4 regions of the Roseibium sp. M-1 genome follow, and region 4 is predicted to be linked to each of the others. Evidence: predicted binding sites of a transcription regulator. Region 4 holds the regulator's gene; each other region holds the start of a gene.
What was found. The regulator PhoB, encoded in region 4, activates phosphate uptake and scavenging genes when phosphate is short. The targets are predictions, from matches to a motif close to TGTCATNNANCTGTCAT.

Region 1: phnC (phosphonate ABC transporter ATP-binding protein) is a predicted target of PhoB. The motif match lies at 1,197-1,213, and genes of this name have one in related genera.
Region 2: ACX3M4_RS19660 (DUF1045 domain-containing protein) is a predicted target of PhoB. The motif match lies at 1,615-1,631, and genes of this name have one in related genera.
Region 3: ppk2 (polyphosphate kinase 2) is a predicted target of PhoB. The motif match lies at 1,701-1,717, and genes of this name have one in related genera.

What each region holds. Positions count from the first base shown of each region.
Region 1 is NZ_CM137257.1:1,607,340-1,613,032, reverse strand. Features, by position in the region: gene ACX3M4_RS07345 (helix-turn-helix domain-containing protein) at 1-147, opposite strand, end outside; gene ACX3M4_RS07340 (DapH/DapD/GlmU-related protein) at 238-864, opposite strand; gene phnC (phosphonate ABC transporter ATP-binding protein) at 1,312-2,145, shown strand; gene phnD (phosphonate ABC transporter substrate-binding protein) at 2,203-3,117, shown strand; gene phnE (phosphonate ABC transporter, permease protein PhnE) at 3,194-4,042, shown strand; gene phnE (phosphonate ABC transporter, permease protein PhnE) at 4,053-5,387, shown strand; gene ACX3M4_RS07315 (lytic murein transglycosylase) at 5,544-5,693, shown strand, end outside.
Region 2 is NZ_CM137257.1:4,340,567-4,346,259, forward strand. Features, by position in the region: gene ACX3M4_RS19655 (alpha-D-ribose 1-methylphosphonate 5-triphosphate diphosphatase) at 1-818, opposite strand, end outside; gene ACX3M4_RS19660 (DUF1045 domain-containing protein) at 815-1,564, opposite strand; gene phnL (phosphonate C-P lyase system protein PhnL) at 1,670-2,374, opposite strand; gene phnK (phosphonate C-P lyase system protein PhnK) at 2,383-3,171, opposite strand; gene ACX3M4_RS19675 (alpha-D-ribose 1-methylphosphonate 5-phosphate C-P-lyase PhnJ) at 3,168-4,088, opposite strand; gene ACX3M4_RS19680 (carbon-phosphorus lyase complex subunit) at 4,085-5,209, opposite strand; gene phnH (phosphonate C-P lyase system protein PhnH) at 5,214-5,693, opposite strand, start outside.
Region 3 is NZ_CM137257.1:4,758,219-4,763,911, forward strand. Features, by position in the region: gene ACX3M4_RS21635 (carboxyl transferase domain-containing protein) at 1-924, opposite strand, end outside; gene ACX3M4_RS21640 (TetR/AcrR family transcriptional regulator) at 926-1,603, opposite strand; gene ppk2 (polyphosphate kinase 2) at 1,777-2,685, shown strand; gene ACX3M4_RS21650 (Gfo/Idh/MocA family protein) at 3,215-4,222, shown strand; gene ACX3M4_RS21655 (MBL fold metallo-hydrolase) at 4,505-5,338, opposite strand; gene ACX3M4_RS21660 (GlxA family transcriptional regulator) at 5,434-5,693, shown strand, end outside.
Region 4 is NZ_CM137257.1:2,264,084-2,269,776, forward strand. Features, by position in the region: gene ACX3M4_RS10240 (acetylornithine transaminase) at 1-1,186, opposite strand, end outside; gene ACX3M4_RS10245 (GcrA family cell cycle regulator) at 1,627-2,160, shown strand; gene phoB (phosphate regulon transcriptional regulator PhoB) at 2,436-3,134, opposite strand; gene phoU (phosphate signaling complex protein PhoU) at 3,209-3,904, opposite strand; gene pstB (phosphate ABC transporter ATP-binding protein PstB) at 3,937-4,725, opposite strand; gene pstA (phosphate ABC transporter permease PstA) at 4,746-5,693, opposite strand, start outside.

The DNA of each region.
Region 1 (5,693 bases), 660 kb from region 4:
CGTAACACCGCTTTCCCAGCGGGAGATCCGTGTCTGCGACACACCGAATTCCCGCGCAAGAGACTCCTGCTTGACGCGGTTCAGCACCCGCCACCGGCGCAGGGACGGGCCAAGACTGGTCTGTAGGACGGCGGTTTCCTTGGACATGAGGTCAGTCTAGCCTTTCCTTTGTACCTTGGCACCGGAAAAGGCGAGTAGAGCTTGACCTGTTGGCGCAAGATCTCTGCCGGAGCAAGCCTAACGGTATTTCTCGATAAACTCATCGATTGAGAGATTTCGAAAGTCCGGCAGGCGTTCTTTCAGCTCTGCGTGGTTCCAGTCCCACCAGGATATGTCCATGAGCGCCTGTTCCTGCGCAATCGTGAAGCGCCGCTTGATCTCCTTCGCGGCAACGCCGCCGACAACCGTATAGGGGGCGACGTCCTTGGAAACGACGGCACCGGCAGCAATGATCGCACCGGTGCCGATGGTGACACCTGCCAGAACGGTCACATTGTGACCGATCCAGACGTCATGACCGATGGTGACCCAGTCGTCCTTGCGCCACTGGAAGAAGCCGGCATCGTCGTCGCCCAGGTCATAGGCTGCGGCGCGGTAGGTGAAGTGGTGCTGCGAGGCCCGCCAGGTGGCGTGGTTGCCCGGATTGATGCGGACGCGCCGGGCAATGGAACAGAACTTGCCGATCGTCGACCAGACGACATCGCCGTCCTGCACGATATAGGAATAGTCGTCCATCCGGCTTTCGCGCATTTCGGTGCGTGCACCCACTTCCGTCCAGATGCCGAGCTCGCAGTCCAGCACCCTGGCGTCGGGATGAATGTTCGGGGCTTCGGTCAGGACGGGCTTCTGGTGCGGGGCAGACATAAAGGCTCCATGGTTTCGACGAAAGGCACTCCGGGCAGACATCAATGGTCTGTCGATTGTGTAGTTCCGGTCGGTGGTCTCAGCCGTGCTTCTATAGGGAGCGACACCTTGCCCGGTGACGGATTGATGACGGTCTGATGACTGTATTCAATTCTTTTCAGATCTTTGCCGGCTGAAAAAGTCGCGCCGCCTGAACTTTTTTCCGATCACGCCTGGCCTGGTGCAAACAGGCCGGTTGAGCAACCCTGACTTTCAGCGGTTCAAAGAAGCTTATGAGCACGCTGCGGAAATTGCTTCAGGTCCTTTGGTTCCTCGGGGTATTCGAAGGCGTATGTCATTGATTTGTCATAAATCTTTGACGTTGCAGTCAAGAGACTGTCATCCAAATGTAATCGTCCGGTGGCTCTTGTCGCCCAGCACCACGAACAACACGAACAGGGCTGGCGCGTGATTCAGTTTCAGGAAGTCACCAAGACCTTCGGGTCTCGGACCGCGGTCAACAAGGTCAGTTTTAATATCGACAAACCGCAGATGATCGGCGTCATCGGCCGTTCTGGAGCGGGCAAGTCGACGCTCCTGCGCATGATCAACCGGCTGACGCCGGCGTCGTCGGGCGCGATCCTGTTCGAGGGCCGGGACATCCTCAGCCTCAAGGGAGGCATGATGCGCCGTTGGCAGCGCGACTGCGCCATGGTGTTCCAGCAATTCAATCTCGTGCCGCGCCTGGATGTGGTCACCAACGTGATGCTTGGCCGCCTCAATGGCCATGGCACCTTGAAAAGCCTCTTCAACATCTTCAGCCCGGACGACGTCAATTCTGCCCTGGCCGCGCTCGATCGCCTGGGCATCGCCCAGGAGGCGGTAAAGCGCGCCGAGGAACTGTCCGGCGGCCAGCAGCAGCGCGTCGCGATTGCCCGCGCCCTGATGCAGGATCCGCACATGATCCTGGCGGACGAGCCGATTGCCTCGCTCGATCCGATGAACGCCAAGATCGTCATGGACGCCCTGCGCGAAATCCATGAGCGCGACAACAAGATCGTCCTTTGCAATCTGCACACCCTCGATACGGCTCGCGGCTACTGCGACCGCGTCATCGGCATGCGCGACGGCTATCTGGTGTTCGACGGCGCGCCCGAGGAACTGACGACCGAGGCCGCCCGTGAAATCTACGGCGCGGACGAAAGCTTCAACGAGGCGGCGACATCCACCGCTATCGATGCCGGCCGTGCCGGCGCAAGAGAATCCGCCGGTGCGATGACCCCGGCGGCAGCAGCGGGCTGACCCGGCTGCGCACGTCATACCGTCATCACGACTGAGAACTCTCGGGGAGTGTCCCAAATGAAAATCGTTGCTAAAGTTGCTGCGCTTGCTGCCGTCAGCATGATCGCCCTGAATGCGTCCGTCGCCGGCGCCCAGGAAATTACCGAATTCCGCATTGGCATCCTTGGCGGTGAGAACGCCTCCGACCGTCTGCGTTCCAACGAATGCCTGCGTGAAATGACCGAAGCTGCGCTCGGTGTCCCGACCAAACTCTTCGCTCCGGCCGATTATAACGGCGTTATCGAAGGTCTGCTCGGCGGCAATCTCGACATGGCCTGGCTGGGCGCATCCGGCTATGCCAAGGTTTTCCTGACCGACCCGGAAGCCGTTGAGCCGGTTCTGGTCAAGGTCAACAACGACGGCAGCTACGGCTACTATTCCATCGGTTTTGCGCGCGTTGACAGCGAAATCAACAATCTCGACGACATGAAGGGCAAGACCTTCGGCTTCGGCGACCCGAACTCCACTTCCGGCTACCTGATCCCGTCGATCGAGATCCCGAAACTCGGCTATTCCATGAAGCCGGGCGAGTACTTCTCCGACGTCGTCTTCACCGGCGGCCATGAGCAGACCATCGTCGCGGTCTTCAATGGCGACATCGCCGGTGGCGTGACCTGGGCCGACGGTCTTGGCGAGTGGGAAGACGGTTACAATTCCGGCGCCCTGCGCAAGGCAACCGATGCCGGTCTCGTCGACATGACCGAGATCAAGGAAATCTGGCGCTCGCCGGTGATCCCGGAAGGCCCGGTTGTTCTTTCCAAGAAGCTGCCGGCTGACGTCAAGGAAAAGATGACCGCCCTGATGGCCAACCTCGTCCAGGAAGACAAGGAATGCGGCTACGGCGTGATGGCCGGTGAGGCACGCGGCTTCGAGCCGATCACCCACGACGCCTACAATTCGATCATCGAAGCACGCAAGTCCGTGAACGAGTAATTTCTCCTTCTTGTGTGATGCGCGGGCCGGCCTCCGGCCCGCGTTTTCCTTAATTATCCTTCCAAGGAAACATGAAATGGCCGTTGCTGCTCTCGAGCAGGAAATCCTGTCCATGCGCAAGCGCCGACAGCTCTATTCGCTGATGGGGCTGCTGCTGGTTGTCGCGGTGCTGGTCTCCGGATATTCGAAATCGAATGCGATGAATTCCGGCGGATTTCTGCAGGGCCTGTCCAAGTTCTTCGATTATCCGGGTGAAATCGTCGCCGAGGCCTTTGCCGCCGGTCCCGGCTTTTTCGCACTGGTCCTGCAATATGTTCCGGCCATGCTGGAAACGCTGAACATTGCTGCCGTTGCAACTCTCATCGGAGGCGCGATGGCGGTCGTTCTGGCAATGGCTTCGACCCGCAATGTCGACAGCTACGGCCCGCTCATTCCACTGGTGCGCCGTATGATGGACATCATGCGCGCATTTCCGGAGCTGATCATCGCGCTCTTCCTGATCTTCGTCCTCGGCTCCAGCCCGGTGCCGGCCATGATCGCCGTCGCCTTCCACACCGCCGGGGCGCTGGGCAAGCTGTTTTCGGAAGTGAACGAGAACATCGACCGCAAACCTATCGAAGGGTTGTCGGCCTGTGGGGCAAGCTGGCTGCAGCGGATCCGCTTTGCCGTGATGCCGCAGGTCGCACCGAACTACCTCAGCTATTTCCTGCTCCGGCTTGAAATCAACGTCCGCGCATCCGCCATCCTCGGCTTCGTCGGCGCCGGCGGTATCGGCCAGGAGCTGCGCCGTACAATCGGCTGGGGCCAGGGTGCAGGGGACGAGACCGCAGCGATCTTCGTGCTTCTGTTCGCAACCATCATGGTCATCGATCAGCTGTCGTCGTATCTGCGCGGCAAGCTTGTCGGCTCCGGCCGGGCGCATTGAGGAATCGACCATGACTGATGCTGTTTTCGAACCGGTCGTGACCCGGGAGCTGGTCTGGAACAAGGTACGTCATCGCGCCTTCCTGACCGTCGCCGTCCCGCTGGCGATCCTGACCTACCTTGTCTATACGTGGTTCGCCTTCGGGGTGCCGGGTCTGCTGGCAAAGGCCCAGCCTGACCGGGCAGTCATTCTGGCGACCGACTCCGTTGCCTACAAGGTCCATGTTGCCAAGAGTTTCCGGAACAACGAATTCGAAGTCGCCATCGAAGGCGAGCGGACTGCCACCTACGACAATGCCAAGGTTCCGGACTGGGTTCAGCTTGACGGTGAAAACGGTCTTGTTGACCTCGGGGACGGCTATACCGTGGAAATCGACGGCCGCACGGCCCTCTTCACCATTCCCGGCTATGGCGTGGTCAAGGGCACGGCAACGGAGACCGGTGTCGAAACGGTGCTGCTCGGCGGCGATGCGCCTGAATGGGTCAAGATAGATCCACGCAAGCTTGACGTCCGCCCGACGCTTGACCGGCGTCTTCAGATCACCAAGACCAAGATCGAGGTGCATAATTACTTCGGCGGCTGGGAGAATTTCTGGTTCCCGTTCCGCTCGCCGCTCTGGGGCATGTCCTTCAGCGAACTCTATGCGCTGGCACTGAGCGCCGATCGCGTGGATCCTGAGACGACCAATCTCTGGTTCATCATCGACGAGTTCCTGGACAACCCGGACTGGCAGCATGGTGATGTGTTCGTCGCCCTCTTCGAGACCATCATGATGGCGGTCCTTGGAACATTGACGGCGGCGCTTGTCGGTCTGCCGCTTGCGTTCCTCGCAGCGCGGAACTTTACCCCGTCCAGCCTGCTGCGGTTCGGCACGCGGCGTGTCTTCGATTTCCTGCGCGGCATCGACATGCTGATCTGGTCGCTGATCTTCATCCGGGCCTTTGGCCTCGGCCCGCTCACCGGTGCTCTGGCGATCGCTTTCACCGACACGGGCTCGCTCGGCAAACTCTTCTCCGAGGCGCTCGAAAACATCGATAACCGTCAGGTCGAAGGCGTGCGCGCCACCGGTGCCAGCCAGATCCAGCGCTACCGCTTCGGCGTCATCCCGCAGATCCTGCCCGTATTCGTGTCCCAGGTGCTTTATTACCTGGAATCAAACACGCGCTCGGCGACCGTCATCGGTGCGCTCGGGGCAGGGGGGATCGGGCTTCTGCTGGTTGAAACCATGAAAACCTCGCGCGATTGGGAAAACACCAGCTACATCATCATCCTGACGATTGTCGTGGTGATCGCGATGGACCAGGCCTCGAGCTGGCTGCGCCGCAAGCTGATCGAAGGCAAATAGGCCAATCGCCCCATAATCGGAAAGACCCGGCCCGGAAACGGTGCCGGGTTCTTCTTGATAAGTCTCGTCACCCACTTCCTGCCGCATTTCCGTCGCGCTAGCGTGTCAACCTGAATCAGGTGCTTCGAAGCTGCGGAGGGGGCTGTGCGATTAGGCATGCGGAATTATTTGACGAGCATTGTGACCGGAACCGGTTTGGCTTTGGCGGCGATGAGCGGATCGGCGCTCGCCATCGAAAGCTGTGTCGCCTCGCTGAAAAAGCAGGCGATCGGGGCAGGTGTTAAGCCTGAAGTTGCCGAGCGCATG
Region 2 (5,693 bases), 2.1 Mb from region 4:
ATCAGCACCGCCATGCCGGCCTCATGCGAGGCCTTGGCAGCTTCCAGCGTCGTCGGAAATTCGGCGATCCTCGTGTTGAGCGCGATGGCTTCGTCGACATGGGCGACAGTCGCATCGTCATGGCTGGCGATGGCGATGTTCCGCTTCCGGGCAATTGCCGAGAGCTGCTGGCGGTTTTCCGGGGCGAGGCTGCTGGCGCGGGCCTGGCGTTTGCGAATGAACTCCTCCATCTGCGCGTCGGTGAAGCCCTTCTTGCCCTGGTAATAGATCTTGTAGGCGTCCATGGAGACGAACTGGCGCTGGCCGGGCGTATGGTCCATCAGCGAGATAAGGCGGATGCTGTCGTCGTCTTCGAACACCTTGAAGGCGTCGAGCACATCCGGCGCGGAAACCTCGCAGCGCAGGTGGATGAAGTGGTCGGCACGCAGGCGGTTTTCCCGCTGGCCGGTCTCGATGGCATCCGCCAGCGTGCGCATGTCGGTATAGCGCAGGTCCGCATCCTCATCCATGCCGACGCGCAGGGCATCGAAGACGGTGGTGATGCCGGAACAGGCAATCTGGGCGTCATGCGCCTGCACCGCGGAGACCGCGTTCCAGCGCACCTTGGGGCGCGGGGCATAGTGGGTTTCGAGGTGGTCGGTATGCAGCTCGACCAGCCCCGGCAGCAGATAGTCGCCCTCGCAGTCGTGGCCGTCGGCATCGCTCGGCGAGCCGATACCGGAGATGCGGCCGTTTTCGTCGACCGTCAGGGAGCCGTCAAATACTTCGTCCGCCAGGATCAACGTGGCGTTCTTGAAGACTTTGGGATGCGTGCTCATGCGTGTTCCTCGTGGGAGAGACGTTCGATCTGTGCCAGCGCGTCCTCAGGTCGAACACTGCCGGTCAGCTGAAAGACGGTATGCACATGGAAGGGGGCGCCGCGCGCAGGCTCGACGTAAAGGGCGAAGTGGCTGCAGGTGCGTGCCTTGCCGGTCACGTCAGCAAAAAAGCCCTCGGCCGCATCTTTCAGCAGCGCCGCTTCGCCGTCGTTCTCCAGCTTGTTGGAGAGCGTCATGTGGAAGCGGAATTCGTCGAAGATGTAAGGATAGCCCCAGGCTGTCATATAGGCATCGAGCTTCGGGCTGAGATTGGCCTTGCGGCGGCGGTCGATATCGGCTTCGGAAAGCGGTGCGCGGAAGGGCTCGAAACGGCGGACGCACAGGGACGCGAAGGCCCGCAGTGCCGGTTCCTCGACCTCCGGCGTCAGTGCCAGGAACCTGCCAAGCCGATTGACGTCGAGCCTCTGGATCTCATAGGGCGCGATCTCGCGGGCAAAGTCTGTACAGGCCTCAACGAGCGTTGCTTCGCTCTGGTCTTCGTGGAGCGAAAACGGCGCCTTGAGCGTGCCGTGGAAGCCATAGCGGCGAGGATCGGTGGTGAGGTCCTGAAACCGCCCGGCGCCGAGACCTGGCACTTTTGGCTGGGAGAGCGTTGCTCCGGTGAAGGTGTCCCTTCCCAGCCAGGCATTGCCGAGCTGCATCAGGGGATCGGTCGCCGGTTCGGCGAAATAGAGAGCGTAGCGCATGGGCAGAATCGCATTTTCAAGGGTGGCCGATGATGGCCTAAAGGCGGGCGGTGACCGTTCTGTGACAGTTTCCGTCCGCCCGCAAGTCTTTCCGTCTTTCCCGGATCAGGCGGCGGCGTCCGCGCTGAAGCGGGTGACGTCGATGATGCGGTCGGCGATCTCCTCGCGCACATCCTGGTCATGCAGGATACCGACCATGGCAACGCCCTTTTCCTTCTTCTCTTCCACCAGCCGGACCACCACAGCCCGGTTGGCGGCGTCAAGCGAGGCCGTCGGCTCGTCCAGAAGCAGGATCGGGTAGTGGGCAATGAAGCCGCGGGCGATGTTGACACGCTGCTGCTCGCCGCCGGAGAAGGTGGCTGGCGGCAGCGACCAAAGGCGTTTGGGCACATTCAGCCGGGCCAGAAGGGCGCGGGCCGTTTCCACGCCCTCTTCCTCGCTGGCACCCTGCGCGATCAAGGGTTCGGCGACGACATCTTCGGCCGAGACACGCGGGATGGTGCGCAAGAACTGGCTGACATAGCCGATCGTGTTCTCGCGCAGTGCCAGAACCTTGCGCGGCTCGGCCCCAGCGACGTTGACGATCTCGTCGCCGGTGGTCACCAGGATCTGGCCCTCGTCGCAGCGGTAATTGCCGTAGATCATCTTCAGGATCGAGCTCTTGCCTGCACCGGAGGGGCCGCCGAGCACGACACATTCGCCGGCATTGACCGAGAACTCGACCTTGTCGACCACCGGAATGACAGCTCCACCCTGCAGATGCATGGTGAAGGACTTGCCGACATTGTTGAGATAGAGGCGTACGGGCATATCTGACCTCATACCTGGAGAATGGAAGAGACGAGGAGCTGGGTATAGGGCTCGCGCGGATCGTCGAGCACCTGATCCGTCAGGCCGGTCTCGATGACATTGCCGTGCCGCATCACCATGATCCGGTGCGACAGCAGCCGGGCAACAGCGAGGTCATGCGTGACGATCACCACGGAGAGGCCGAGATCGGCCACCAGACGGCGCAGCAAGTCCAGAAGACGCGCCTGAACCGAGACGTCGAGACCGCCTGTCGGCTCGTCCATGAAGACCAACCGCGGACGGGTGACGAGGTTCCGGGCGATCTGCAGGCGCTGGCGCATGCCACCGGAGAAGGAGCGGGGATCGTCGTCGATGCGGTCGCTGTCGATCTCCACCCGGCCCAGCCAGTCGTTGGCGGTGGAGCGGATGTTGCCGTAGTGGCGCTCGCCGACCGCCATCAGCCGCTCGCCGACATTGGCCCCGGCGGAGACGTTCATGCGCAGGCCGTCGGCCGCATTCTGGTGCACGAAGCCCCAGTCGGTGCGCATCAGCAGGCGCCGCTCTGCTTCAGTCAACTGGTAGAGATTGCGCATGGTGCCGTCGCGCATGCGGTACTCGATGGCGCCCGCCGTCGGTGCAAGCCGCGTCGACAGGCAGTTGAGCAGCGTCGTCTTGCCGGAGCCGCTTTCGCCGACGATTGCCAGCACTTCGCCGGGCCAGAGATCAAAGGAGACATCCGCACAGCCGATGCGGTCGCCATAGTAGCGGGTGACGTTGTGGACCTGCAGCAGCGGGTCGGAACCGGCAAAGGCGTTCATCGGGCAAACTCCTCTGCCTTGGTGCCGCCGAACTGGTGCGCGGCCGCCATCGGGCCTAGATGGCCCTCGGCGCGGCGTTCCTCGCAATAATCGCTGTCGGAGCAGACGAACATGCGCCCGCCCTTGTCGTCGAGGATGACCTCGTCGAGATAGACATTCTCCGCGCCGCAAAGGCCGCAGGGCTTGTCGAATTTCTGCACCTCGAAGGGATAGTCCTCAAAATCGAGGCTTTTCACCTTGGTATAGGGCGGAATGGCATAGATGCGCTTTTCGCGGCCGGCGCCATAAAGCTGCAGTGCGGCCATCCGGTCGATCTTCGGATTGTCGAATTTCGGCGTCGGCGAGGGATCCATCACATAGCGGTCGTTGACCTTAACTGGATAGGCGTAGGTCGTGGCGATGTGGCCGTTCTTGGCGATGTCCTCGTAAAGCTTCACATGCATGAGGCCGTAGTCTTCCAGCGCATGCATCTTGCGGGTCTCGGTCTCGCGCGGCTCAAGGAAGCGCAGGGGTTCGGGGATCGGCACCTGGAAGACGATGATCTGGTCTTCGCGCAGGGTCTTTTCCGGGATGCGGTGGCGGGTCTGGATGACGCTTGCCTCCGACGTCTCGTAGGTGGTGCGGATACCGGCGGTCTTCTCGAAGAAGCCGCGCAGGGAGACCGCGTTGGTGGTGTCGTCGGAGCCCTGGTCGATCATCTTCAGGCAATCGTCCTTGCCCAGGATCGCCGCCGTCACCTGCACCCCGCCGGTGCCCCAGCCATAGGGCATCGGCATTTCGCGCGAGGCGAACGGCACCTGGTAGCCCGGAATGGCGATGCCCTTCAGGATCGCCCGGCGGATCATGCGCTTGGTCTGCTCGTCGAGGTAGGCGAAATTGTATTCGCCCTGCTCATATATGCTCGCCGTGTCGTTCATTCTGCGGCCTCCTGGGCAGCACTGCCCTCTTCTTCTTCCGCGCAGCGGCGCTCAAACCATTCGGCGCGCATCTGGCGGACCAGTCCGAGCTCGGCCTGGAAATCGACGTAATGCGGCAGCTTCAGGTGTTCCACGAAGCCGGTCGCCTGGATGTTGTCGGAATGGGAGAGGACGAACTCGACGTCCTGCGCCGGGGCGCTCTGTTCCTCGCCCAGCTCCTGCCAGCGCATGGAGCGGTCGACCATGGCCATGGACATGGCCTTGCGCTCCACCTGGCCGAAGACAAGGCCATAGCCGCGGGTGAAGGTTGGTGCGGTCTTGGCCGAGCCCTTGAACTGGTTGACCATCTGGCACTCTGTCACCTTGATGGTGCCGAGCGTGACGGCAAAGCCGAGCTCTTCTGCAAAGAACTCCACTTCCACCTCGCCGTAGCGGATCTCGCCGGCAAAGGGATGGGTGCGGCCATAGCCACGCTGGGTGGAATAGGCGAGCGCCAGCAAGAAGCCCTCGTCGCCGCGGGCAAGGTTCTGCAGGCGCAGGTCCCGGTCGGCCGGGAAGGCCAGCGGCTCGCGGGTGAGGTCGCCGACTGGGGCGTCCTCGTCGGTCACGGGATCGGGCTCCATCAGGCCCTCGTCGCCGAGAAGGTCGGTGACGCGCGGCATGGAGGTCTCTTCCACGGCTGCAGTCTCGACGGGCATTTCCGCGCCGTCGTCTTCAGCTGCTAACGCGAAATCCAGCAGGCGGTGGCTGTAGTCGAAGGTTGGGCCCAGCACCTGGCCGCCGGGAAGATCCTTGTAGGTGGCCGAGACACGCCGTTCCACCAGCATCCTTGCCGTGTCGACGGGCCTGGAATAGCCGAAGCGCGGCAGGGTGGTGCGGTAGGCGCGCATCAGGAAGGCAGCTTCAATGAGATCGCCGCGCGCCTGCTTGATGGCAAGGGCCGCCAGCGTCTCGTCATAGAGCGAGCCCTCGCCCATCACCCTTGCAACCGAGTGGGAGAGCTGCTGCGCGATCTGCTCCAGCGTCAGCGCTGGGACGGAGGTATCGCCCCGGCGGCGCTTGGCCATGAGCTTGTGGGCGTTGCGGATGGCCTTTTCGCCACCCTTGACGGCTACATACATCGGGTCACGCCTCCGTTTGCAGGATACGGGTGGAACGCGGCAGTGCGGCGAGCGCCCTCTCGCCGGCGAAGATCAGGTCGATGCCGCGCGGGAACTGGCGGTTGTTGGCGGAAACCTGGTCCCAGAAGACCGGCGGCACCGGTTGGGCAGCAAAGGAAACCGTCGTCTCGATGCCGGGGCCGCTCAAGGTCACCGCCTGCGAAGCCCTGAATTCCTGGCCGGTCAGGATCACGGTCGTCGACCGGTCCGGATATTCGGCCGAGCCCTGGTTGAAGCCGGCAAGCGGGATGAGGCTGGCCGGGTTTGCGACCAGCGCGAAGGCGGCCTCGACCGGCTCGGTGACAATCGGGCAGCCGGTGTGGAAGCGCAGGAAGGCTTTCACGGCCTCGGACCCTGCCAGTTGCTTGTCGAGCCAGACGGGAGTGTCATAGTCGAAGAGCGTCAGCGCGATGGCGCTCGCCACCGGTGTCAGCGGCGCCGGTGG
Region 3 (5,693 bases), 2.5 Mb from region 4:
GGCAATGACCTCGCGGATGTCATAGGGGGTCTTCAGATCCGCCGGAACGACGCCGAGGATTTCTTCCGGATCATAGAGCGGATCTTCCGGTGTCTGCAGGGCAACGGTCTGCGGCTTGGTGCGGTTGAGGCTGGCAATCGCCCGCCGTGCCAGCGCCAAGGCATGGGCGTCGTCACGGGCAAGGTGGTCGGCGACGCCGGAAAGACGGGTGTGAACGTCACCGCCGCCGAGATCTTCGGCGGTCACTTCTTCGCCGGTCGCCGCCTTCACCAAAGGAGGACCGGCCAGGAAGATGGTGCCCTGGTTCTTGACGATGATGGTTTCGTCGGACATCGCCGGCACATAGGCGCCGCCTGCCGTGCAGGAGCCCATGACAACGGCAATCTGGGCGATGCCCTTCGCCGACATGTTGGCCTGATTGAAGAAGATCCGGCCGAAATGGTCGCGGTCCGGGAAGACCTCGTCCTGATTGGGCAGGTTGGCGCCGCCACTGTCGACCAGATAGATGCAGGGCAGGTTGCTTTCCGAAGCGATTTCCTGGGCCCGCAGGTGCTTCTTCACCGACATCGGATAATAGGTGCCGCCTTTGACGGTGGCATCATTCGCCAGGATCATCACCTCGCGGCCCTCGACCCGGCCGATGCCGGCGATCATGCCGGCTGCAGGTGCCGCGCCGTCATACATTTCATGGGCGGCGAGCATGCCGACTTCGAGAAAGGGCGAACCCGGATCGAGCAGGCGCGACACGCGTTCGCGCGGCAGGATCTTGCCGCGGGAGACATGCCGCTGGCGGGCGGTCTCGCCGCCGCCGTCCAGAGCGGTCTTCGCTGCCGCCTTGACCACGTCCATGGCGGTCTCGTGAGCAGCCTTGTTGGCGGCAAACTGTTCGCTTCTCGGCGAAAGGCTCGATTTCAGGATGCTCATGTCACCCGGTCTCCCCTTGGGATTTGGTCGATTGCGGCGCGACGGCCTTGCGCGCCAGGTCCAGATAAAGCTCTTCGATGTCCAGCTTCGAAAGACGTCCGCCCTCGCGGTACCAGCTCGGAATGCCGGTCAGCATGGCGATGATGGCTCGCGTTGCGACCCGCGGTTCGCGCACGCTGTATTGGCCCGCCTGCGACCCCTCTTCCAGGATGCGGGTCAGGATCGCCTCGTAGCGGCGGCGCTCGGTCTCCACGACCTCGAAATTTTCCGGCTCCAGATTGCGCAGCTCCATATAGGAAATGAAGACCTCGTCGGCGCGTTCCAGGTGATAGCGGATATGGAAGCGCACGAACCGCTCCAGCGGGTCGGTGCCTGGGGCAAATTCGGCCGCCTCCCAGGCGGCGATGAGTTCGGCCATATGGGCCAGCATCAGGTCCTTCAGGATGTCCTGCTTGGTCGGGAAGTGATTGTAGAGCGCACCCGGCTGGACGCCGACATCGGCGGCGATCTCGCGCATGGAGACGGCAGCATATCCGGAGGCGGCAAACCGCTTCAGCGCCGCCTTGCGCACACGCTCGGCGGTCTCCTGTCCCTTTGCCGTTGTCTGGGCCCTGGATTGGGCCCTGCTTGAGACTTTGGCTGGGGCGCGGCTTTGCGATCCGGTGGCGCTGCTTGCCATCTCGTCCTCCCTTGCCTCAAGAAATAAATGAACGTTCGTTCATTTACAAGCCTCTTTGTATGGACACGGCCTTGATAATTTGAAGAGACGGGCCGACTGTCAAAAAACTTACATGGATAAGCTGTTCACACTGCCTGAGCATTTCACGCCGGAATTTCTAGAGGGACCGATTGATGAGCGAAGAGAGTGCAAAGAGCTGGGTTGAGGCCGAATGGGCGGACAGCCTCGATGAAGAGCTGGAGATGGAAATCGATGATTTCCTGGTCGCCAAGGATCTCGCCTTCATCTCCGACAAGAAGCACAAGTCCGGAATTGACCGGAACACATATTTCCACGAGCTGCTGCGGCTGCAATCCGAGCTGGTGAAGCTGCAGGACTGGGTGCAGCACACGGGCGAGAAGATCGTCATCATCTTCGAGGGCCGCGATGCCGCCGGCAAGGGCGGGGTGATCAAGCGCATCACCCAGCGGCTCAACCCGCGTGTCGCCCGTGTGGTCGCCCTGCCGGCCCCGACCGACCGCGAAAAGACCCAGTGGTATTTCCAGCGCTATGTGCCGCATCTGCCGGCCGCCGGCGAAATGGTTCTCTTCGACCGCTCCTGGTACAACCGCTCGGGCGTCGAGCGCGTGATGGGCTTTGCCAATGCGGATCAGGTGGAGCAGTTCTATAATGACGTTCCTGAATTCGAGCGCATGATCGTGCGGTCCGGCATCCGTCTCATCAAATACTGGTTCTCCATCACCGATGAGGAACAGCAGCTGCGCTTCCTGATGCGCATCCACGACCCGCTGAAACAGTGGAAGCTGTCGCCGATGGACCTGGAATCGCGGGTGCGCTGGGAGGACTACACCAAGGCCAAGGAAGAGACCTTCGAACGGACCAACATTCCCGAAGCCCCCTGGTTCATCGTCGAAGGCAACGACAAGAAGCAGGCCCGCCTCAACTGCATCTCGCACCTGCTGTCGATGATCCCGTACGAGGAAGTGCCGCACGACCCGATCACGCTGCCCGAGCGCCGCTACAATTCCAACTACGAGCGCAAGGTCCTGCCGGAACATCTCTACGTGCCGGAGAAATACTGAGGTCGAGGGGGGCGTCGAAATTTGCCGGGTTGTCACCCCGGACAAGCGGAGCGCAGATCCGGGGCCTACTCGCAAGACAACTTGCTGAAGATCCTGCATTTACTCGACCGGCTGCTGACAAACTAGTGGAGCGAATTTGACATTTGAGTCCCGCTCGCGGCTAGGCTGATGCTCAAATATCAAATTCAAAAGCTCCACTAGAATCATATATTTATCTAGTGGTTCTTATGATTGTGACATTTGCTCCAGCGCTAGCAGCAGGGGGATGCAAATGTCAGAATCGAACCACTAGCGCTCTGGAAATGAGTGGGTCCCGGGTCTCCCTTTGGTCGCCCGGGATGACCCTGGAAGCAATTCGGGCAAAGCATCCCATGAAGCCTTCACTAATTGAATCTGGCTTGTTCAGAGCGCTTATTGCCAGAACGTGAGATGCCAACCTGTCTTCGGCTCCGGCATTCCACCCTTGCGGACCTAAATCGTTTTATGTCATCTGATGGGCGTGCCTCAGATTTTTGAAAAGGATGCCGGTATGAGCGGAAAGACTATCAGGTGGGGGATCGTTTCGACCGCAAGGATCGGGTTGGAAAAGGTCATTCCGGGCATCCAGCGCTCGAAGACCGGGATTGCCCATGCGATTGCCTCGCGCGGGCTGGAACGGGCGCAGGAAGCGGCCGGCAAGCTCGGCATCGGGAAGGCCTACGGCTCCTATGAGGAGCTGCTCGCCGATCCGGACATCGACGCGATCTATAATCCGCTGCCCAACCACATGCATGTGCCGGTGACGATCCAGGCCGTTCAGGCGGGCAAGCATGTGCTGTGTGAAAAGCCGGTAGGTCTCAATGCGGAAGAGGCGAAACAGCTTCTCGATCTGCCCAAGGACAAGCTCGTCGCCGAAGGCTTCATGGTGCGGGCGCACCCGCAGTGGATCCGCGCCCGGGACATCGTGCGGTCCGGCGAGCTGGGCGAGCTCAAGGCGATCCAGACCTTTTTCAGCTATTTCAATGCCGACCCCGGCAATATCCGCAACAAGGCCGATATCGGCGGCGGTGCCCTGCTCGACATCGGCTGCTACACCATGCTCGCGGGCCGCTATTTCTTCGATGCCGAACCGCAGCGCGTCGTCTCCCTGATCGACCGGGACCCGGATTTCGGCACCGATCGCATGACCAGCGCATTGCTCGATTTCGGCAACAACCGGCACCTGACCTTCACTGTCTCCACCCAGCTGACGCCCTATCAGCGCATTCAGCTCGTCGGCACGAAGAAGCGGCTGGAGATCGTCATCCCCTTCAACGCGCCCCAGGGCGACGCAGTGCAGATCCGCCTCGACGATGGCTCGCTTCTGGGCGACGCCTCGATGCAGTCGCAGATCATCGCGCCATCTGACCAGTATGCGGAACTGGCCGATGTTTTCGGCCGGGCGATTTCCGGCGAGGCACCGCTGCCCTATGGCGCGGCGGACGCGGTCCAGAACATGAAGATTCTCGATGCGATCTTTGCCTCAGCGGAAAAGGACGGCTGGGTGAACCTCGCCTGATCCTGAGTGTGCACCAATGCGGGTCCCGGTCTCGAGCCGGGACCTTCTGTTTTTAGAAAACTTTCAGGTCGTCATCCCGGACGCAGCGGAGCGAAGATCCGGGACCGGCGAGCCACGACGCTCTCATATTTCGGCTCTCGTGCTTCCCCGGTCCCGGCTCGCGCTCCGCTTGGCCGGGATGACGGCGGTGGATTTGTTTCCGGTCTTAAGGCCTGTTCCAATTCCGGGTTTTCTGGCGATCTGGCAATGCCTCTCGCCGTGGTGCCGAACCAACCCTGGCACTTACAGCTGAGAAAACCCGAACCCGTCTCCCTGCCGATCCAGAACGCCGAAGCCGCTGTTCTGGAGATGCGTCACAGCGAAGGGAACACGATCTGCCGAAATCCTCTCGAACAGCTGGCGGCGCGTCTGCACGGCGAGACCCGGATCGCTGTCGAGCGCATAGGTGACGCCGGGATTGGCGAATTGCAGTTCCCCGCAAACAATGGCGTCGGCGATCAGAAGAAGCTCGCCTTTCCCGGATCCCAGATGAACCACCTGGTGGCCCGGCGTGTGTCCGGGCGCCGGCAGCAGGGTGATGCCGCTGCCGAGATCCGTCTCGCCCTCGTACAGCCGTATCTGATCGGCAACGGGCTTCGCCAGCGACTGGATCAGCCGGATCAGCGGCCGCTTGTCTTCCGGTACTGCATCCGGCAGGCCTGCATCGGTCCAGAAATTCCATTCTGTTGCCTGAAAATGGATCTCGGCATTCGGGAAGAGGCTTTCGCCGGCATGCGACAGGCCGCCGATATGATCGGCATGCATATGCGTGACGATGATATCCGTGACGGCGGCGCGGTCTGCGGCCTTTGCCTCATCCTGCCAGTCAAGGGTGCCGCTGGCCGGAAACCGCTCCCGCAGCCAGGTGCCTGACCCGGCGTCGACGAGGACCTTTCTCGATCCGGTTTCGATCAGCCAGGTGTTGGCACCGAAGCGGGCGGCCGGTGTCACCTTTTCCAGCTCGGCCGAGGAAAGGTTCGAAAAATAGGCGGCCGGGATGTCCAGATATCCATCCGAGAGGGCGGTGATCGTCAGGTCTCCGAGAGACCGGGTGGGGTGGGTAGTGCGGTCAAGCATCAGAAACTCCTTCAAGACTGAATGCCCGCACCCTAGCTTTGAAGACAAGATCGCTCGAGTGGCGTAAATGACAAGTTTTGTGTTAAATCAGCCAAATGACACAGCCGATATCCATCGCGATCCTCGCCTACCCCTGCGCGCTTCAATCCGCGGTTTTCGGGCTGCAGGACGTCCTTGCCCATGCCGCGCAGATCAGCGGCGGCAGGCTGATCGTGAAGGTGCTGCAGACCTTCGAGGACGGGACAGGGCGGCACGACGCCGTCATCCTGCCACCTTCAGCCGGTGCGGTGCGTGCGGAGGACATACCCTCCCTGCCGGATTTCCTGCGCAAGCAACATGAGGCGGGTTCGGTTGT
Region 4 (5,693 bases):
CTTCCAGTATTTTCGCTTCCACCGCCAGGGCGGCCTGTTCCAGGCGCTCCACTGCCAGCGCGATTTCCTCTTCGCTCATGGTCAGCGGCGGCATGATGCGCACCACATTGTCGCCGGCGGGAACCGCCAGCAGGCCGACCTCGCGGGCCGCCGCCACATAGTCCCCGACCGGCACGACGCATTTGAGGCCGAGCATCAGGCCGTTGCCGCGCACTTCGGCCAGCACGTCCGGATGGCTGTCGACGAGACCTGCCAGCTTCTGCTTGAAGCTGAGACCCTTCTGTTTGACACCGTCCAGGAAGCCGTCCGCCAGGACCACATCCAGGACCGCGTTGCCGACGGCCATCGCCAGCGGATTGCCGCCGAAAGTGGTGCCGTGGGTCCCGGGCGACAGGGCCGCCGCGGTTTCAGCAGTCGCAAGGCAGGCGCCCATCGGGAAGCCGCCGCCGATGCCCTTGGCAATCGCCATCAGGTCCGGCTCGACGCCAATCCACTGATGGGCGAAGAGCTTGCCGGTGCGGCCGACACCCGTCTGGATCTCGTCGAAGATCAGCAGAATGCCGTTGTCGTCGCAGATCTTGCGGACGGCACGCAGGAACTCGGCCGGGATCTCGCGGATACCGCCCTCGCCCTGAATGGGCTCGATGGCAATGGCCGCGGTCTGCGGGCCGATGACCGCCTTCAGGGCATCGAGATCGCCTGCCGGGATCTGGTCGAAGCCCGGAGCCTTCGGCCCGAAGCCCTCCAGGTATTTCGCCTGGCCGCCGGCCGCGATGGTCGCGATGGTGCGGCCGTGAAACGCGCCTTCAAACGTGACGATATGGAACCGTTCCGGGTTGCCCTGGTCATAGTGATAGCGGCGCGCGCACTTGATCGCTGCTTCCATGGCTTCAGCGCCGGAATTCACGAACAGCACCTTGTCGGCGAAGGTTGCCTCGCACAGGCGCTGCGCCAGCCGCTCGCCTTCCGGCATCTGGTGAAGGTTGGACGTGTGCCAGAGCTTGGCTGCCTGGTCCTGCAACGCCTTGACCAGATGCGGATGGGCATGGCCGAGGGAGTTGACCGCGATGCCGGAACCGCAATCGAGGAATCGTCGGCCGTCGGTGGTCACCAGCCAGACGCCTTCCCCGTGATCGAAAGACAGGTTCGATCTTGCGTAATTTCCGAATAGTGCCGTCGCGGACATAACCTCGTGTGTCTCCTTGAACTTGCCCTTACGGACCCTGCGTCACGCCGACACCGGACCGTCCTCTTCAAAAGATGCCAAAGGGCCAAAACGCAACGTGCCGCCCCGATGAGGCGGCACGCAGCGGTTTCTTATACACTGCCGGTACCCGGCACTGTCAATGGAAATGGCGCACAAGATATTTCCGGCCCAGCTCAAGGCGGATTTCGTAAAATTCTCAAGGACCTCGCCTTATTTGGGGAAAAGTCGGTTCATCCCCAACTGGTTTGAGCCGGGCGGTTGCCTGACAAATTAACGTTATTGTAACCTCTGGGACATGAGACACGAGATCTCGTGAGGCAAATCACTTAGAGGCACTAGATCTGCCAGCATTAGGCGTGCCGATGCATGCTTAACACGGGGTTAATGGCTGCGGAGCGGCCGAACTAAAGGGTGCGGCGATGAGTTGGACGAACGAACGGGTTGAGCTTCTGAAAAAGCTTTGGGGCGAAGGCTTGAGCGCCAGCCAGATTGCAGGCGAGCTGGGTGGAGTGACCCGCAACGCCGTGATCGGCAAGGTGCACCGGCTGGGTCTGTCCGGCCGCGCCAAATCCTCCACAACCAGCGCCAAGCCGCGCCGGGCTCGCCCGGCGACCGGTGCGCCGAGCGCTGCACCGAAGAAACCGTCCTCCCAGCCGCAGTCCATCGGCGCGACGGCCCTCAAGGCCGACTTCGCTCCGGCGCCTGCCGTCGAAGCCAAACCGCGTGTCGAGCCGATCGCGGAGCTGGTGCCGATCTCGCAACGGGCCACGATCCTGACCCTGACCGAGCGGACCTGCAAATGGCCGATCGGCGATCCGGCAACCGACGACTTCTATTTCTGCGGCCGCCAGTCCGATGCGGGCGTGCCCTATTGCGCTCATCACTGCAAAATCGCCTACCAGCCCGTCGCCGACCGCCGCCGCGACCGCAAGACGATGGCCCAGGCCGGCTGAGTGCCGTCTGACAGTCCAGCTCATGAAAAGCCCGCCAAATCGGCGGGCTTTTTTTTAGGATTGCGTAACCCTTTCCGCGTCATCCCGGCCAAGCGAAGCGCGAGCCGGGACCGGGGAGCCAAAAACCTTAGCCGTCAAGCCGATTTTCCAAATACCTCCTTGGGCACACCGGTCCCGGATCTTCGCTTCGCTGCGTCCGGGATGACCAACGAGAGGTAGGTACAAAAAAGCCCGCCTTTCCGGCGGGCTCAATCATTTTGAAGCTCAACGGGGGTTTAGACGGTCGCGGTGAACTGGTCGTTGAAGGCGTAGCCGGCACCGCGAACGGTGCGGATCGGGTCCTTGGCCTTGCCCTTGTTCAGCGCCTTGCGCAGGCGGCCGACATGAACGTCGACCGTGCGTTCGTCCACATAGACATCGTGCCCCCAGACACCGTCCAGAAGCTGCTCGCGCGAGAATACACGGCCTGGCGAAGTCATCAGGAATTCCAGCAGCCGGAACTCGGTCGGGCCCAGGTGGATTTCCTTGGTGCTGCGGCGGACGCGGTGCGTTTCCCGGTCGAGTTCGATATCGCCGGACCGCAGCATGGTCGACACCACTTCGGGGCTTGCCCGGCGCAGGATGGCACGCACGCGGGCCATCAGTTCGGGGACAGAGAAAGGCTTGACGACATAGTCGTCGGCACCTGTCGACAGGCCGCGGATGCGCTCGGCTTCTTCGCCGCGTGCGGTCAGCATGATGACCGGCAGGCGCTCGGTACCTTCCCGCGCCCTCAGGCGGCGGCACAGTTCGATGCCGGAGAGGCCCGGCAGCATCCAGTCAAGCAGCAGCAGGTCCGGCACGCTTTCGCGCAGGCGGATCTCCGCCTCGTCTCCCCGGGCACAAGCCTCGACCGAGTATCCTTCTGCTTCCAAATTGTATCTCAAAAGAAGGCTGAGCGGTTCTTCGTCTTCAACGATGAGCACCTTCGGCATACATCTCGCTCCAATTTCCGCAGCCGGCGCTCCGGCGCCGGCCGTATCGATTTCCGCTTCTGCAAGGCTGGCGGTTAGACGGCGCCGGTCTCGTCGACCTTGGCCCGGTCTTCCGGCAGACGCTCGCCGGTGACCATGTAATAGACGTTCTCCGCGATGTTGGTCGCATGATCGCCGATGCGCTCGATGTTCTTGGCGCAAAACAGCAGATGAACGCACTGGGTGATCACCCGCGGATCTTCCATCATGTAGGTGAGCAGTTCGCGGAAGATGGACGTGTAGATCGCATCAACTTCGGCGTCAGCTTCCTGCACGCGGCGGGCAGCCTCCGCATCCTTGCGCGCATAGGCGTCCAGAACCTGTTTCAGCTGCGACAGGGCAAGCTCGGTCATATGCTCCACACCGATGGCGAGCTTCTTCGACTGCAGGTCGCTGTCGATGGCAATGACGCGTTTGGCAACGTTCTTGGCAAGGTCACCGACCCGTTCCAGGTCGTTGGCAATGCGCGTCGCAGCGGTGATTTCACGCAGATCCTGGCCCATCGGCTGGCGGCGGGCGATCAGCTCGATCAGCTTGACTTCGACCTCATGATAGAGATCGTCCAGGCGCCGGTCGCTCTTGATCGTCGCCCTGGCAAGCTCGGTGTCCTGCGACACCAGAGCCGACACGGCATCTGCGAAAGCTTGCTCGGCCAGGCCGCCCATTTCGGCAACCTTGCCGGCCATTTCCCTCAGTTCCTCGTCATAGGACGAGACGATGTGTTCAGACATCCAGTGTCCCCTTCAGAATTCTTTAAAAATGCCTAGCCGAAGCGGCCGGTAATGTAGTCCTGCGTACGCTTGTCCTTCGGATTGGTAAAGATGTCCTCCGTCGGACCTTCCTCAACCAGAATGCCGAGGTGAAAGAAGGCGGTACGCTGCGACACGCGGGCTGCCTGCTGCATGGAGTGGGTGACGATCACGATTGTGAAATTCTCGCGCAACTCGTCGATCAGTTCCTCAACCTTGGCGGTGGCGATCGGATCGAGGGCCGAACAGGGCTCGTCCATGAGGATCACTTCCGGGCTGACAGCAATCGCACGGGCGATGCACAGGCGCTGTTGCTGGCCGCCGGACATGCCGGTGCCCGGCTCGTCGAGACGGTTCTTCACTTCTTCCCAGAGGCCGGCCTTCTGCAGGCTGGACGCAACGATCTCGTCGAGCTCGGTCTTGTTGCGGGCAAGGCCGTGTATGCGCGGGCCATAGGCGACGTTGTCGTAGATCGACTTCGGGAACGGGTTCGGCTTCTGGAACACCATGCCCACCTTGGCACGAAGTTGCACCGGATCGACCTTCGGATCGTAGATATCCTCGCCGTCGATCTTGATCGAGCCTTCGACACGGCAGATGTCGATTGTGTCGTTCATGCGGTTGATGGTGCGCAGGAAGGTCGACTTGCCACAGCCGGACGGACCGATGAAGGCGGTCACCGAGCGCGGCTTGATTTCGATGTCCACGTCCTTGATGGCGTGCGTGTCGCCGTAATAGACCTGAACCTTGGTGGCGGAAATCTTGCTGTCGGTCATCGTCTTCGCCTGTTCGAAATTCGGCATATTGTTCATCGGATCAGTCCTTACCAGCGGCGCTCAAACCTGCGGCGCAGGATGATTGCGATAATATTCATGGTCATGAGGAAGACCAGCAGCACGATGATCCCGCCCCAGGCGCGTTCGTAGAAAGCAGGGTCGGCGCGCTTGGCCCATTCGTAGATCTGTGCCGGCATTGCCGAGTTCGGAGAAAAGAAGCCTGCGGCAACCCCGTCCGGAAAGTTGGAGGCGATGAAGCCAACCATGCCGATGAGCAGCAGCGGCGCGGTTTCGCCGAGCGCCTGGGCAAGGCCGATGATCGTCCCGGTCAGGATGCCGGGCATGGCCAGCGGCAGCACGTGGTGGAAGATCGACTGCATCTTGGAAGCCCCGATGCCGAGAGCCGCGTCACGAATGCTCGGCGGGACCGCCTTCAGCGACGCGCGGGTCGAGATGATGATCGTCGGCAGGGTCATCAGCGTCAGCACCAGGCCGCCGACAAGCGGGGCCGATTGCGGCAGATGCATGAACTGGATGAAGACGGCGAGACCCAGAATACCGAACACGATGGACGGAACGGCCGCCAGGTTCGAAATGTTCACTTCGATCAGGTCGGTGAACCTGTTCTGCGGTGCGAACTCTTCCAGATAGATCGAGGCGGCGACACCGATCGGCAGCGACAGGAACAGCACCACCAGCATCATGAACAGCGACCCGATCATCGAGGCGCCGATACCGGCCTGTTCAGGACGGCTGTCGGAGGCGTCCGTGCCGGTAATGAAGGACCAGTTGAAGCGCTTTTCCAGGATGCCGGCACTGGCCATCTGATCGGCGAGATCCAGATGCGCCGCATCGAGGTTCTTGTCTTCGGCCAGGTCCTCGCGCTTGACGCGCCCCTTCAGATAGCCGTCCACACGGGAAGAGGCGATCAGATCGAAGGAAACCGTGCTGCCGACCTTGTCCGGATTGGCAAGTGCGTAATCGCGCACGGTCGC